One region of the Streptomyces sp. KPB2 genome, then DNA from elsewhere that is predicted to be linked to it. Evidence: riboswitches for the same ligand, from Rfam matches in the RefSeq annotation. Region 1 holds a riboswitch; each other region holds the start of a gene.

The links. Region 1 has a riboswitch for cyclic di-AMP ahead of D1J63_RS08955 (M23 family metallopeptidase). Riboswitches for the same ligand answer to the same signal wherever they lie in the genome.
Region 2: another riboswitch for cyclic di-AMP. It lies ahead of D1J63_RS14255 (NlpC/P60 family protein); the one in region 1 lies ahead of D1J63_RS08955 (M23 family metallopeptidase).
Region 3: another riboswitch for cyclic di-AMP. It lies ahead of D1J63_RS15470 (transglycosylase SLT domain-containing protein); the one in region 1 lies ahead of D1J63_RS08955 (M23 family metallopeptidase).

Annotation. Positions count from the first base shown of each region.
Region 1 covers NZ_CP034353.1:2,082,002-2,086,547, reverse strand. The annotation lists gene D1J63_RS08965 (pitrilysin family protein) at 1-340, shown strand, start outside; gene D1J63_RS08960 (pitrilysin family protein) at 337-1,725, shown strand; cyclic di-AMP (ydaO/yuaA leader) riboswitch at 1,917-2,081, shown strand; gene D1J63_RS08955 (M23 family metallopeptidase) at 2,094-2,858, shown strand; gene D1J63_RS08950 (GntR family transcriptional regulator) at 2,987-3,682, shown strand; gene D1J63_RS08945 (HPr family phosphocarrier protein) at 3,805-4,086, opposite strand; gene D1J63_RS08935 (bifunctional GNAT family N-acetyltransferase/acetate--CoA ligase family protein) at 4,288-4,546, shown strand, end outside.
Region 2 covers NZ_CP034353.1:3,278,391-3,282,936, reverse strand. The annotation lists gene D1J63_RS14260 (tellurite resistance/C4-dicarboxylate transporter family protein) at 1-809, opposite strand, end outside; gene D1J63_RS14255 (NlpC/P60 family protein) at 837-2,021, opposite strand; cyclic di-AMP (ydaO/yuaA leader) riboswitch at 2,029-2,215, opposite strand; gene pcrA (DNA helicase PcrA) at 2,470-4,546, shown strand, end outside.
Region 3 covers NZ_CP034353.1:3,518,775-3,523,320, reverse strand. The annotation lists gene fahA (fumarylacetoacetase) at 1-1,007, opposite strand, end outside; gene D1J63_RS15475 (HAD family hydrolase) at 1,307-2,116, shown strand; gene D1J63_RS15470 (transglycosylase SLT domain-containing protein) at 2,139-2,630, opposite strand; cyclic di-AMP (ydaO/yuaA leader) riboswitch at 2,635-2,791, opposite strand; gene D1J63_RS15465 (polyprenyl synthetase family protein) at 3,531-4,541, shown strand.

The DNA.
Region 1 (4,546 bases):
CGAGGAGCTGGCCCGGTTCGCCGAGGAGGGCCCCACGGCCGAGGAGATGGAGCGCGCTCAGGCCCAGCTCGAGCGGGAGTGGCTGGACCGCCTGGGCACGGTCGCCGGCCGCGCCGACGAACTGTGCCGGTACGCCGTCCTGTTCGGCGACCCGCAGCTCGCCCTCACCGCCGTGCAGCGGGTGCTGGAGGTGACCGCCGAGGAGGTCCAGGAGGTCGCCAAGGCCCGCCTGCGTCCCGACAACCGCGCGGTGCTCGTCTACGAGCCCACCGCCCCGGCCGACGAGACCGACGCCGACCCGACCGACGCCACCGACGAGAACGAGGAGGCGGCCAAGTGACCGAGCTCGCCACCATGGACTTCCACGCACAGCCGCAGGCCGGCGAGCCCAAGCCGTGGGCCTTCCCGGCCCCCGAGCGCGGCAGCCTCGACAACGGGCTCACCGTGCTGCGCTGCCACCGCCCCGGCCAGCAGGTCGTCGCCGTCGAGGTGCTCCTCGACGCGCCCCTGGACGCCGAGCCGGCCGGTCTCGACGGCGTCGCCACCATCATGGCGCGCGCCTTCTCCGAGGGCACCGACAAGCACTCCGCCGAGGACTTCGCCGCCGAGCTGGAGCGCTGCGGCGCCACCCTGGACGCGCACGCCGACCACCCCGGTGTCCGACTGAGCCTGGAGGTGCCCGCCTCGCGCCTGGCCAAGGCGCTCGGCCTGCTCGCCGACGCCCTCAGGGCGCCCGCCTTCGCGGACGGCGAGGTCGAACGGCTGGTGCGCAACCGGCTCGACGAGATCCCGCACGAGCTGGCCAACCCCTCCCGCCGGGCCGCGAAGGAACTCTCCAAGGAGCTGTTCCCGGCCGACTCGCGCATGTCGCGCCCGCGCCAGGGCACCGAGGAGACCGTCGCGGCCGTCGACTCGGCCGCCGTACGCGCCTTCTACGAGCGGCACGTCCGCCCCGCCACCGCCACCGCGGTGGTCGTCGGCGACCTCACCGGCGTCGACCTGGACGCGCTGCTCGGCGACACCCTGGGCGCGTGGACCGGTTCGGCCGCCGAGCCGCGCCCCGTGCCCCCGGTGACCGCCGACGACCGGGGCAGGGTCGTCATCGTGGACCGTCCCGGCGCCGTCCAGACGCAGCTGCTGATCGGCCGCACCGGAGCCGACCGGCACGACCGCGTGTGGCCCGCCCAGGTGCTCGGCACGTACTGCCTCGGCGGCACCCTCACCTCGCGCCTGGACCGCGTCCTGCGCGAGGAGAAGGGATACACCTACGGCGTACGGGCGTTCGGCCAGGTCCTGCGGTCCGCGCCGGACGGCACGGGCGCCGCGATGCTCGCCATCAGCGGCTCCGTCGACACCCCCAACACCGGTCCCGCCCTGGAGGACCTGTGGACGGTGCTGCGCAAGCTCGCCGCGGAGGGGCTCACCGACGCCGAGCGCGACGTGGCCGTGCAGAACCTGGTGGGTGTGGCGCCGCTCAAGTACGAGACGGCGGCGGCCGTGGCGGACACGCTCGCCGACCAGGTCGAGCAGCACCTGCCCGACGACTTCCAGGCGACGCTCTACCGTCAACTCGCCGCCACGGGCACCGTGGAGGCCACGGCGGCGGTCGTGAACGCCTTCCCGGTGGACCGCCTCGTGACGGTCCTCGTCGGCGACGCGGCGCAGATCAAGGAGCCCGTCGAGGCCCTCGGCATCGGTGAAGTCACCGTGGTGGCGGCCGAGTAGCGGCACGCGCGTGGGGCGGCCCTGGTGACCGGAGTGTCACCAGGGCCGCCGTATGTCCGGATTGGGGGAGTGGCTGCCCGTCTGCCCTGTGGCGTGCGCTACAAAAAGCCTGTTGCGTTTGAGGATTGAACACAGCCGCGTTTAGCGTCTTCCGGGCTGTTCGTCAGGCAGTGCGCCGCACCCGCGGCACCGGACAGTCATCGCCGAGTCCCCGTACGGCGCGAGCCAGGGGAGCCGGGGACCCAACGCAGTCCCTGGGGTGAATCGGACGCCCGCGCGCGCAGCGAGGGGGTCCGTAGGAGACCTTCCACCTCCGAACCCGTCAGCTAACCCGGTAGGCGAGAGGGAAGGAAAGGACAAGCCTCTACATGGCGTTCACGCGCGCCACCGGGAAGCACCGCCGTCCCAGTCGGGTGCACCGCACCACCGCCCGCGCGGCGGGAGTCGCGGCCCTCGCCACCACCGGCGTCGTCGGCACCCTCGCGGCTCCGGCGCTCGCCGCCGAGCCCGAGGTGGAGCAGAGCGGGCTCACCCCGGTCGTCACCATCGGCGACTCCGTAGCCGACGAGATCGACGCCCAGGCCGTCGCCCAGAAGCAGGCGGCCGTGGACGCCGCCGCCCGCGAGGCGGCCCGGGAAGCGGCCCGCGAGCGGGCGGCCGAGGCGGCCAAGGAGGCGCGCGAGGCCAAGGAGCGCGCCGCCCGGGAGGCGGAGCGCAAGCGCCTCAACACCTTCGTCGCGCCGATCACGGCCTCCTACGTCTCCACCGCCTACCAGGCCGGCAGCTCCCTGTGGTCCTCCGGCAGCCACACCGGGATCGACTTCCACGCCTCCAGCGGCACGACCGTGCACGCAGTGGGCGTCGGCACCGTCGTCGAGGCCGGCTGGGGCGGGGCGTACGGCAACCAGGTCGTGATCAAGATGCACGACGGCACGTACACGCAGTACGGGCACCTGTCCTCCATCGGCGTCTCGGTCGGCCAGTCGGTGGAGCCCGGCCAGCAGATCGGCCTCTCCGGGGCCACCGGCAACGTCACCGGACCGCACCTGCACTTCGAGGCCCGCACGAGCCCCGAATACGGCTCGGACATGGACCCCGTCGCCTACCTCCGCTCGCACGGCGTGAACGTCTGACGGCCGCATCCGAAAAGCCCCGCCTCCTTGAGTCGGGGCTTTTCGCATTCCATATTCGCTTGATTGGCCTAGAGTCGCTGAACATGCGTCCATCGTCGACGTTTCAGGGATCAAGGCGGAGGTCGGTCATGCGTATTCCGGCGCATTCTGTGTGTACGGCGATCCGGGACGACATCGTCGCCGGCGTCCACGGACGCGGGAGCCGGCTCACCGAGGAAATCCTCGCCCGCCGCTACGGCGTCTCGCGCGTCCCCGTGCGCGAGGCCCTGCGCACGCTGGAGGCGGAGGGCTTCGTGGTGACCCGGCGGCACGCGGGCGCCTGCGTCGCGGAACCGACCGAGCAGGAGGCCGCCGACCTGCTGGAGACCCGCGCTCTCCTGGAGCCGCTCGGTGCCTCCCGGGCCGCCCGGCGGCGCACCGAGGCCCACCTCAGGGTGTTGCGCGGCCTGGTCAGGCTGGGCCAGGAGCGGGCCGGGCAGAGCGACGGGGAGGATCTGCGCCCGCTGGGCGGCTGGTTCCACGAGACCCTCGCCCGGGCGGCGGGCAGCCCCTCCCTGGCCGCACTCCTGACGCAACTGCGCCACAAGATCGCCTGGATGTACGTCCAGGAGGCCCCGGCCGGACCCGTGCAACACTGGGCGGAGCACGGCGCGATCGTCGACGCGGTGGCCCGGGGCGACAGCGAACGCGCCCGGGCGCTCATGACGCTGCACACCGAGCGGTCGACATCGGCGTACCGGCTGCGGTTCGCCTCCGGCAGCGGGCGGACGGAGCGCGTGAGGAATGCGCAACATTCCGTAAACACGGCGGTGCTGCCGAAGTAACACAAGTGCCGTAGAAAGGGGCGGGGAATTCCGGACCGCTTTTCCAGCGCTCGGAACGGAAAAGGAGAAAGGCCCGTCCGGTGGTACCGGCGGGCCTTTCGGTGCTGCTGTTCCTTTGTCCGTCAGACGGTCTCGGGAAGCTCCTCGAGCCCCTCGGCGACCAGCTTCGCCAGCCGGTCCAGGGCGGCCTCCGCGCCCTCGGCGTCGGAGGCGAGGACGATCTCCTCGCCACCCTGGGCGCCGAGGCCGAGGACGGCCAGCATGGAGGCCGCGTTGACGGGGGACCCGTCGGCCTTGGCGATCGTCACCGGGACGCCTGTGGCCGTGGCGGCTCGGACGAAGATGGAGGCGGGGCGGGCGTGGAGACCCTCGGCCCAGCCGACGTTGACGCGGCGCTCAGCCATGTGATGCTGCCCTTCAGGTGTTCAGAGGGGTTGAAGTTGTCTAGACCATGTTGTCTAGACCAGTTTCCCACATCGTGAAGCAAGCCGGGACGACCGCGTGTGCCGTCCCGTGCGGTGCCCGGACCGCGGCCTCGGTCCGGGATTCCGTTGTCCACAGACTGCCCCGCGCCGTTGTCGTACGCGAGCCGTAGTCTGGGGCCCATGCAGACCTCGTCGGACCGGCACGAGTACCCCGCCCACTGGGAAGCCGACGTGGTGCTGCGCGACGGCGGCACCGCGCGCGTCCGCCCCATCACCGTTGATGACGCCGAGCGCCTGGTCAGCTTCTACGAGCAGGTCTCCGACGAGTCGAAGTACTACCGCTTCTTCGCGCCGTACCCTCGCCTGTCCGCCAAGGACGTCCACCGCTTCACGCACCACGACTTTGTGGACCGGGTGGGACTCGCGGCCACCATCGGCG
Region 2 (4,546 bases), 1.2 Mb from region 1:
ACCGTCGACCAGCGGCGTACGTCGTAGCCGAGACGCGGCCAGGCGATCTCGGCGGCCAGCAGCACGGCGTACCAGGCGAGGTCGAGGGCGAGCAGGAAGACGGTCAGGTCGTGCAGGACGGCCTGGTCGTCGGCGTTCCACAGGTACATGCCGGTCCCGGCCGCCGCGAGCAGCTTGGCCCCGGCGAGGGCCGAGATGGCGAGGGCGCCGCCCGCCACCCAGTGGTCCCCGGAGCCCCGGGCCACCTGCCGCAGGTCGAAGCGGAACAGCGCGATCAGATAGAGCACGATCCCCAGCCAGAACGGCACCAGCGCCGCGTGCGCCAGCCAGGGCGTCGAGGTGGCCGCGGCCAGCGTCGCGGCGAGCACGGCGAGCCCTTCCGTCGCCACGCAGCCCAGGAACACCGCCCCGGGCATCCTCCGCCCCCAGTGCCGCACCACCAGGAGCAGCAGCCACGGCCACAGCACGGCCGCCAGCACCAGCAGCACCGCCGCCGGCAGCGACCAGCCCAGCAGCGAGAAACGGGTGCCGACCACGGTCGTCGCGGCGACGGCCGTCAGCGCGCCCGGCGTCCCCGCCCGCTCGACCCACTGCGGCCGGTCCGCGAACAGCAGGTAGACGAAGTTCGCGGCCAGTATCAGCCAGGCGACACAGGCCAGGGCCAGGGCGATCCGGGACAGGACCTCGCGGCCCGTCAGATGCAGGGCGACCGACACGATGCCGGTCGCCATCACCGCGGCCCCGGCCGCCGGTGGACGCCGCGCCAGCCAGGTGCGCAGCGCGGAGGGGTGGTGGGTGGCCGATGGCATGACCACGATGGTAGAGAACCGTGCTGGTCAGGCGGGGCGCACCACGCTGTAGATCGACGACTCGCCGTCGTAGAAGATGGACTCCTCGCGGACGTACGCGCCCGGCTTGGGGGCGTGGATCATCATGCCGTCGCCGATGTACAGGCCGACGTGGCTGATGTCGTCGTAGAAGAAGACCAGGTCACCGGGTTGTGCCTGGGAGACGGGGACGGTCGTGCCGGCGTTGACCTGGTCGTAGGTGACGCGCGGCAGCGTCACGCCCGCGGCCTTCCAGGCGGCCTGGGTGAGGCCCGAGCAGTCGTAGGAGTCGGGGCCCGTGGCGCCCCAGACGTAGGGCTTGCCGATCTGGGCGCGGGCGAAGGCGATCGCCTTGTCGGCCTTGGTGCCGGTCGAGGTGCCCGGCGTCGACGAGTCCGAGGAACCGGTACCGGTCGAGGTGCCCCCGGATCCGGCGTCGCTCTCCTGCTGCTGGGCGGCCTCCTCCTGCCGCTTGCGCTCGGCCGCCTCCTCCGCCTGCTGCTTCGCCAGCTCGGCGGCCTTGCGGGCGGCCTCCTGCTGCTTCTTCTTCTCGATCGCCGCCAGCCGGGCCTTCTCCTCGGCGGTCAGCTCCGACAGCAGCTCGCGCGCGGTGGCGAGCTTCTTCTGGACGGTCGACTTGGCCGTCTTGAGGTCGTTCTGCGACTCGGTGAGCGTCTGGAGGCTCTCGGTGGCCTCCCGGCGCTTCTTCATCGTCTCGGACTGCTGGGTGACGTAGTCGTCCACGGCACTCTTCTGCCGGCCGGTGAGCCGGTCCATCAGCTGGTTCTGGTCGAAGTAGTCCTGCGGCGAGTCCGCGAGCAGCAGGGTCGCGGTCTCCGGGACCGCGGCGCCCGTGCGGTACTGGGCGGAGGCGAAGGAACCCAGCTCCGCGCGCGCGTCGTTGAGCTTCTGGGTGCGCTTGGCGACGTCGTCGAGGAGACCGTCGACCTTCTTGCGCTGCTTGGAGGTCTTCTCCTTGGCCGCGTTGTACTTCTCGGTCGCCGACCCGGCCTGGCGGTACAGGTCGTCGACCTTCTTCTCGACCTCTTCGAGGGTCGGCCGGTCGTCCGACGGCGTGGCCTGGGCCGTCTGGGACAGCAGGGCGACGGAGGTGAGGGCCGCGGTGGCGAGGGCCGGGGTCCGTATGCCCGCGACGCGGGTGCCGGTGGGACGCGACTTGCGGTGCGACGCCAAGGGAGGCGACTCCTTCCAGTGCTCCGCCTACCGGGTTAGCTGTCGGGTTCGGGCGGTGTGGCATGGAAGGGTTGCCCTACGGCGACCCGCCCTCTTCGTCTCGTCGAGGGCGGTGCGGCCGATTCACCCCAAGGTCTCGGTGGGTCCCCGGCTCCGGTGCCGTGCGGGCAGGCCGGACTCGGCGGAGGCCGCGCGGCCCGGCGAGGTTCGCCGGAGGGGGTCGAGCGGCCTGCCCCGCACCGTAGCCAACTCGTGTGGCCGCTGTGAAGGTTGGTGGGTGATATGCCCGATACATTTTCGTGACCTTTCGCGGGGGTGCCTCCGGGGCGGTGCTGGGCGTCACTCTTCGTGGTTCCGCTGGTCGCAGGGCGTGTCCGCGCCGGGTGGCGGTGCGCATTTTCCGGGGTGGCACCGGGTTGTCGGTGCGGCGCCCTAGACTCGGAGAGCGATGAGCAGCCTCTTTGACGACAGCTTCCTGGCGAGCCTCCAGACCCCCCGGGGTCACGAGGAGGAACCCCCGCCGCCGCCCGAGGACGATCACGGACCGGAGCCGGTTCCGCACGATCTGTTCGGCGGGAAGTTCGACGTGCCCCCGGACCGGGACACCCACTACCGGGACGGCGCCCCGCGCCCCGCCCTGGACGCCGCGGCGCTCCTGGAGGGGCTGAACGAGAACCAGCGCGCCGCCGTCGTCCACTCCGGCTCCCCGCTGCTCATCGTGGCCGGTGCCGGCTCCGGCAAGACCCGGGTGCTCACCCACCGCATCGCCCACCTGCTGGCCGAGCGGAACGTCCACCCGGGCCAGATCCTGGCGATCACCTTCACCAACAAGGCCGCAGGCGAGATGAAGGAGCGCGTGGAGCAGCTCGTCGGCCCGCGCGCCAACGCGATGTGGGTGATGACCTTCCACAGCGCGTGCGTGCGCATCCTGCGCCGCGAGTCGAAGAAGCTCGGCTTCACCTCGTCGTTCTCGATCTACGACGCCGCCGACTCCAAGCGGCTCATGGCGCTGGTCTGCCGCGACCTGGACCTGGACCCCAAGCGCTTCCCGCCGAAGTCCTTCAGCGCGAAGATCAGCAACCTGAAGAACGAGCTGATCGACGAGGAGGACTTCGCCGCCCAGGCCGCCGACGGTTTCGAGAAGACCCTCGCCCAGGCCTACGCGATGTACCAGGCACGGCTGCGCGAGGCCAACGCCCTCGACTTCGACGACCTGATCATGACGACGGTCAACCTGCTGCGCGCCTTCCCGGACGTCGCCGAGCACTACCGCCGCCGCTTCCGGCACGTCCTGGTCGACGAGTACCAGGACACCAACCACGCCCAGTACGCCCTGGTGCGCGAACTGGTCGGCGGGGCCTCGGAGCACCCCGTCGACGTGCCGCCGGAGGCCGAGGTGCCGCCCGCCGAGCTGTGCGTGGTGGGCGACGCCGACCAGTCGATCTACGCCTTCCGCGGCGCCACCATCCGCAACATCCTCCAGTTCGAGGAGGACTACCCGGACGCGACGACGATCCTGCTGGAGCAGAACTACCGCTCCACCCAGACCATCCTCAGCGCCGCCAACGCGGTCATCGAGCGCAATGAGTCCCGCCGGCCCAAGAACCTGTGGACCAACCAGGGCAGTGGCGCGCAGATCACCGGGTACGTCGCCGACACCGAGCACGACGAGGCCCAGTTCGTCGCCGACGAGATAGACCGCCTCACCGACGCGGGCGAGGCCAAGGCCGGCGACGTCGCGGTCTTCTACCGGACCAACGCGCAGTCCCGAGTCTTCGAAGAGGTCTTCATCCGCACCGGCCTGCCCTACAAGGTCGTCGGCGGCGTCCGCTTCTACGAGCGCAAGGAGGTCCGGGACGTCCTGGCCTACCTGCGGGTGCTGGCCAACCCGGAGGACTCGGTGCCACTGCGCCGCATCCTCAACGTCCCCAAGCGCGGCATCGGCGACCGCGCGGAGGCGATGATCGACGCCCTCTCCCAGCGCGAGAAGATCAGCTTCCCGCAGGCGCTGAGGCGCGTCGACGAGGCGTACGGCATGGCCGCGCGCTCCGCGAACGCCGTCAAGCGGTTCAACACGCTCATGGAGGACCTCCGTACCATCGTCGAGTCCGGCGCCGGACCGGCGACCGTCCTGGAGGCGATCCTCGAACGCACCGGGTACCTGGCGGAGCTGCAGGCCTCCACCGACCCGCAGGACGAGACCCGCATCGAGAACCTCCAGGAACTCGCGGCCGTCGCCCTGGAGTTCGAGCAGGAGCGGGCCGAGGGCGAGGAGGCCGGGACGCTGGCCGACTTCCTGGAGAAGGTCGCGCTCGTCGCGGACTCCGACCAGATCCCCGACGAGGAGGACGGCGACGGCGTCGTCACCCTGATGACCCTGCACACCGCCAAGGGCCTGGAGTTCCCGGTCGTCTTCCTCACCGGCATGGAGGACGGCGTGTTCCCGCACATGCGCGCCCTCGGCCAGGCCAAGGAGCTGGAGGAGGAACGGCGCCTCGCCTACGTCGGCATCACCCGCGCCCGGG
Region 3 (4,546 bases), 1.4 Mb from region 1:
GTGCGCAGCGAGGCACCGTTGACCGTCATGTGGGCCAACTGCTGGGCGGCCGTCCAGTACATGGTGGAGAACGGCGGCTCGGAGACCACGTGACCGTTGACGGCGACGGAGATCCGCAGGTCGTAACCGCCGGGGCCGTCCTGGTCGTCGTTCGTGTCGTCCAGGTAGGGCAGCAGTTCGTGTGTGCGCTCGGGCGGTGCGACCCGGGCCTCGTCCAGGGCGTCCAGCGGCGTGATCCACGCCGACACGGACGTCGCGAAGGACTTGCCGAGGAACGGGCCGAGCGGGACGTACTCCCAGGCCTGGATGTCCCGCGCCGACCAGTCGTTGAGCAGGCAGAGTCCGAAGACGTGCTCGCGGAAGTCGCCGAGCCCCACCGGGCTGCCCAGGGCGGACGGCGTGCCCACCACGAAGCCCACCTCGGCCTCGATGTCGAGACGGACGGACGGGCCGAAGACGGGAGCGGCGTCGGCCGGGGCCTTGCGCTGCCCCGACGGGCGTACGACGTCCGTGCCGGAGACGACGACCGTGCCGGAGCGGCCGTGGTAGCCGATCGGCAGGTGCTTCCAGTTCGGGGTGAGGGAGTCGGCGGCGTCGGGGCGGAAGATCCGGCCGACGTTGCGGGCGTGGTTCTCGGAGGCGTAGAAGTCGACGTAGTCGGCGACCTCGAAGGGCAGATGCAGGGTCACCGACGACAGCGGGTGGAAGAGGGGTTCGAGGACCTCGCGGTGGGAGGGGACCGTCACCCACGCCGTCAGCGCCCGCCGCACGTCCGACCAGGCCGTACGCCCGGCGGCCAGCAGCGGGTTGAGGGTGGGCCGCGCCAGCAGGGACGCGTACGGCGAGCCGAGCGCGTGGGCCGCCGCTCCCGCGTCGAGGACGTGGTCGCCGAGCCGGACGCCCACCGTCGGTTCCGTCCGCTCCTGCGAGCCGGGGATCGAGAACACGCCGTACGGAAGGTTGTGCGGGCCGAAGGGGTCGCCCTCGGGGACATCGAAGGGGGGCATCGGGTGCTGCCTCGCTTTCGTGCTCGCCATGTGCGCCGTGCGCGCTGTGTGTCGTGCGGGCCACGTTACGGGTGACCCCCCGGTCTTGGGCAGTGCGGCCGGAGGCGGCGTCCGGCAGGTCGCGCCGTCGTCGACCGGTGCACGGGCCCCGAGCCGGCCTCGGCCGGGGATGCGTCAGGTTGTGAGCACGATCGGGCGTCGGTGTGCATCCGTGGCCGGGTCCGAACGCACTCGCTACGTCCTCGTTCGGAAGCGGTCGCGGGTGAGTCGGACGGGTGCGGTGTCCGTATTCTCTGATCATGGACCGCACCGCATATTCACTCGTCGCCACCGACCTGGACGGCACGCTGCTCCGCGGCGACGACACCGTCTCCGAACGGTCGCTGGCCGCGCTGGCGCGGGTCGCCGGGGCGGGTGCGCGGCACCTGGTGGTGACGGGCCGGCCGGCCCCCCGGGTGCGCTCCCTGCTCGACCGCCTCGGCTGCACGGGGCTCGCGGTGTGCGGGCAGGGCGCGCAGGTGTACGACGCCGGCGCGCACCGCATGCTGTGGTCGGTCACCCTGGACCGGGAGCTGGCCGAGACCGCGCTCGGCAAGATCGAGGCCGAGGTGGGCCAGGTGCACGCCGCCGTCGACCAGGACGGCGTCGACGGGCTGACGCTCATCGAGCCGGGCTACCTGATGCCCCACCCCGCCCTGCCCGCGGTGCGCGTCGAGCGGCGTGAGGAGTTGTGGCGCACGCCCATCACCAAGGTGCTGCTGCGCCACTCCGAGCTGACCGACGACGAGTTGGCGGCGACGGCGCGCGCGGTGGTCGGTTCCCTCGCGACGGTCACCATGTCGGGGCCCGGCACGGTCGAGCTCCAGCCGTGCGGCATCACCAAGGCGACCGGCCTGGCCCTGGCCGCCGAGCATCTGGGCCTGCGGCGGCGCCACACGATCGCCTTCGGGGACATGCCCAACGACATCCCCATGTTCCAGTGGGCGGCCCACGGCGTCGCCATGGCCGGGGCCCACCCCGAACTCAAGGCGGTGGCCGACGAGGTCACCACGACGAACGAGGACGACGGCGTGGCCGTCGTCCTCGAGCGGATCTTCGGTACTTCTTAGCGGGCCATCGCGGCGGTGCGGCTCAGTACGCGCTGAAGACGTTGTCCATCGAGCCGTAGCGGTCGGCCGCGTAGTTGCAGGCGGCGGTGATGTTGGCGACGGGGTCGTACGGGTCCCAGGAGGTGCCGGGCACGTGGTACGCCTGGAAGGTCGGGTCGATCACCTGGAGCAGGCCCTTGGACGGGGTGCCGTTGATGGCGTTGATGTCCCAGTTGTTGATGGCCATCGGGTTGCCGGAGGACTCCCGCATGATGTTGCGGTAAATGCCGTCGTAGGTCCCGGGGATGCCGTGCTGGGCCATGATGTCGAGCGACTCGCGGATCCAGCCGTCGAGGTTGTTCGGGTACGTCGTCGCCGCCGTGGTGGCGGTCGTGGCGGCGGCCGGGGTGGCCGCGGAGGCGGTGGTGGCGCCGATGAGCGGCAGCGCGAGCACCGCGGCACCGGTGCCGGCCACGGCGAGCTTGCGGGCGAGGCGGCCGGTGAAGGCGTGACGGATCTGACCGTTGGCAGACATGCTGTGTCCCTCTCCTTACGCCTACGAGGTGAGCTGTCGGGTTCGGGCGGGGAGGTGCCCGGCCGCGCCCCTGACGGGTACGGCTTCACCCCTAGCCGCTCCGGTGGTGACCGGTGCGGCGACTTACCTGGGTCCCCCGCTCCTGCCGGCGAGTGTGTTGGGTGCATGACTGTGCGACGGGCGGTGGCAGGATTCGGCGTCCGCCCGACAGGCCGGGAACGTATGCGAGAGCACATGTCCGGAACAAGTGCAGGAATCACCCAACGCGCCTGTTGACCTTGGTCTGGGGTGTTTGTGGCTCTTGATCCTTTGCGGCTGTCAACCCTCAACTGGCTTGCGGGGCAAAGGGAGGGCACAGGTTCCGGCGAGGTTGCCTGCGAGGGGATCCGAGTGAGCCAACTCACTGCCCTCAACAAGCACGGCAAAACGGGCATTAGCCTCAATCGTGAGTCAACCGGCCCTCGATGGGGACGGCTTCGGGTGTCGAGGGAGGGTGAGGGGGAAGCGGGGAGGGGTGGACCTGCGGGGCGGGACCGGTAGGACGGGGTCGGCAGAGCGGGGTCGGCAGGGCGGGCGTGTCGTGTCTGCGGGACGGGCGCGCGTGTCGATTGGGTGACGTTCTCGAAGTGCGGGCCGTTGTGAGGAGTGGTGGGATCTTGGACGGCGACTTCCGGCCCGCTCGCCCTTCGGGGTCCGGCTCATCCTCTGGTGATATCGATCAAAATCTGCTCATATCACCTGATCAAAAACATACCGTTCATGATCTGATACCGACCGGCCTGTAACGGTGGGCGCTAGCGGTGATCGAAACGTGACCGGATACGCTGACTTGAGTGGTGGCAGCGACCTATCGACAAACCAGGTAATCGCCAGTAGACACCAGCAGACAGGAGACCCCTCGTGACCGTCGTCGGGCCGTTCGGGCTGAGCGTGCGGGACCAGGCTCTGGAAGCCGATGTCCAGGCCGGATTGGTTGCTGTCGAGGAAGGGTTGCTTGAGGCAACCAAAAGCGAGGTGCCGTTCATCACGGAGGCCGCCCAGCACCTGGTGCGGGCCGGCGGGAAACGGTTCCGGCCGCTGCTGGTGATGCTCTCGGCCCAGTTCGGCGACCCCTACGCCCCCGGGATCGTCCCCTCGGCCGTGGTCGTGGAGCTGACCCACCTCGCCACGCTGTACCACGACGACGTGATGGACGAGGCCGCCGTGCGGCGCGGGGTGCCCAGCGCCAACACCCGCTGGGACAACTCGGTCGCGGTCCTCACCGGCGACTTCCTCTTCGCCCGCGCCTCGCAGATCCTCGCCGATCTCGGACCCGAGGCGGTCCGCGTCCAGGCCCTCGCGTTCGAGCGGCTGGTCACCGGCCAGATCCTGGAGACGGCCGGCCCCCAGGACGGCCGCGACCCGGTCGACCACTACCTGGACGTGCTGGGCGGCAAGACGGGCTCGCTGGTGGCGGTCTCCTGCCGGTTCGGCGCGATGATGTCCGGCGCCGACGAGACGGTGGTCGACGTGCTCACCCAGTACGGCGAGCGGCTCGGCGTCGCCTTCCAGCTGGCCGACGACGTCCTGGACATCGCCTCCGACTCCGACGAGTCCGGCAAGACGCCCGGCACGGACCTGCGCGAAGGCATCCCCACCCTGCCCGTGCTGCGGCTGCGCGAGCGGGCCGCCCGGCTGGGGCTCGCCGAGGACATCGCCCTGTGCGAGCTGCTCGACTCGGACCTGAGTGACGACGCACGGCACGCCGAGGCGCTGCGCCTGCTGCGCGCCCATCCCGCCCTCGAACAGGCGCGCCGGGACACCGTCCGGTACGCCAAGGAGGCCCGGGCCGCGCTGGCCCCGCTGCGGGAGTGCGACGCGAAGGCCGCGCTGGTGGAGCTGTGCGACGCGGTGGTGCACCGCGCCGGGTGACCGCC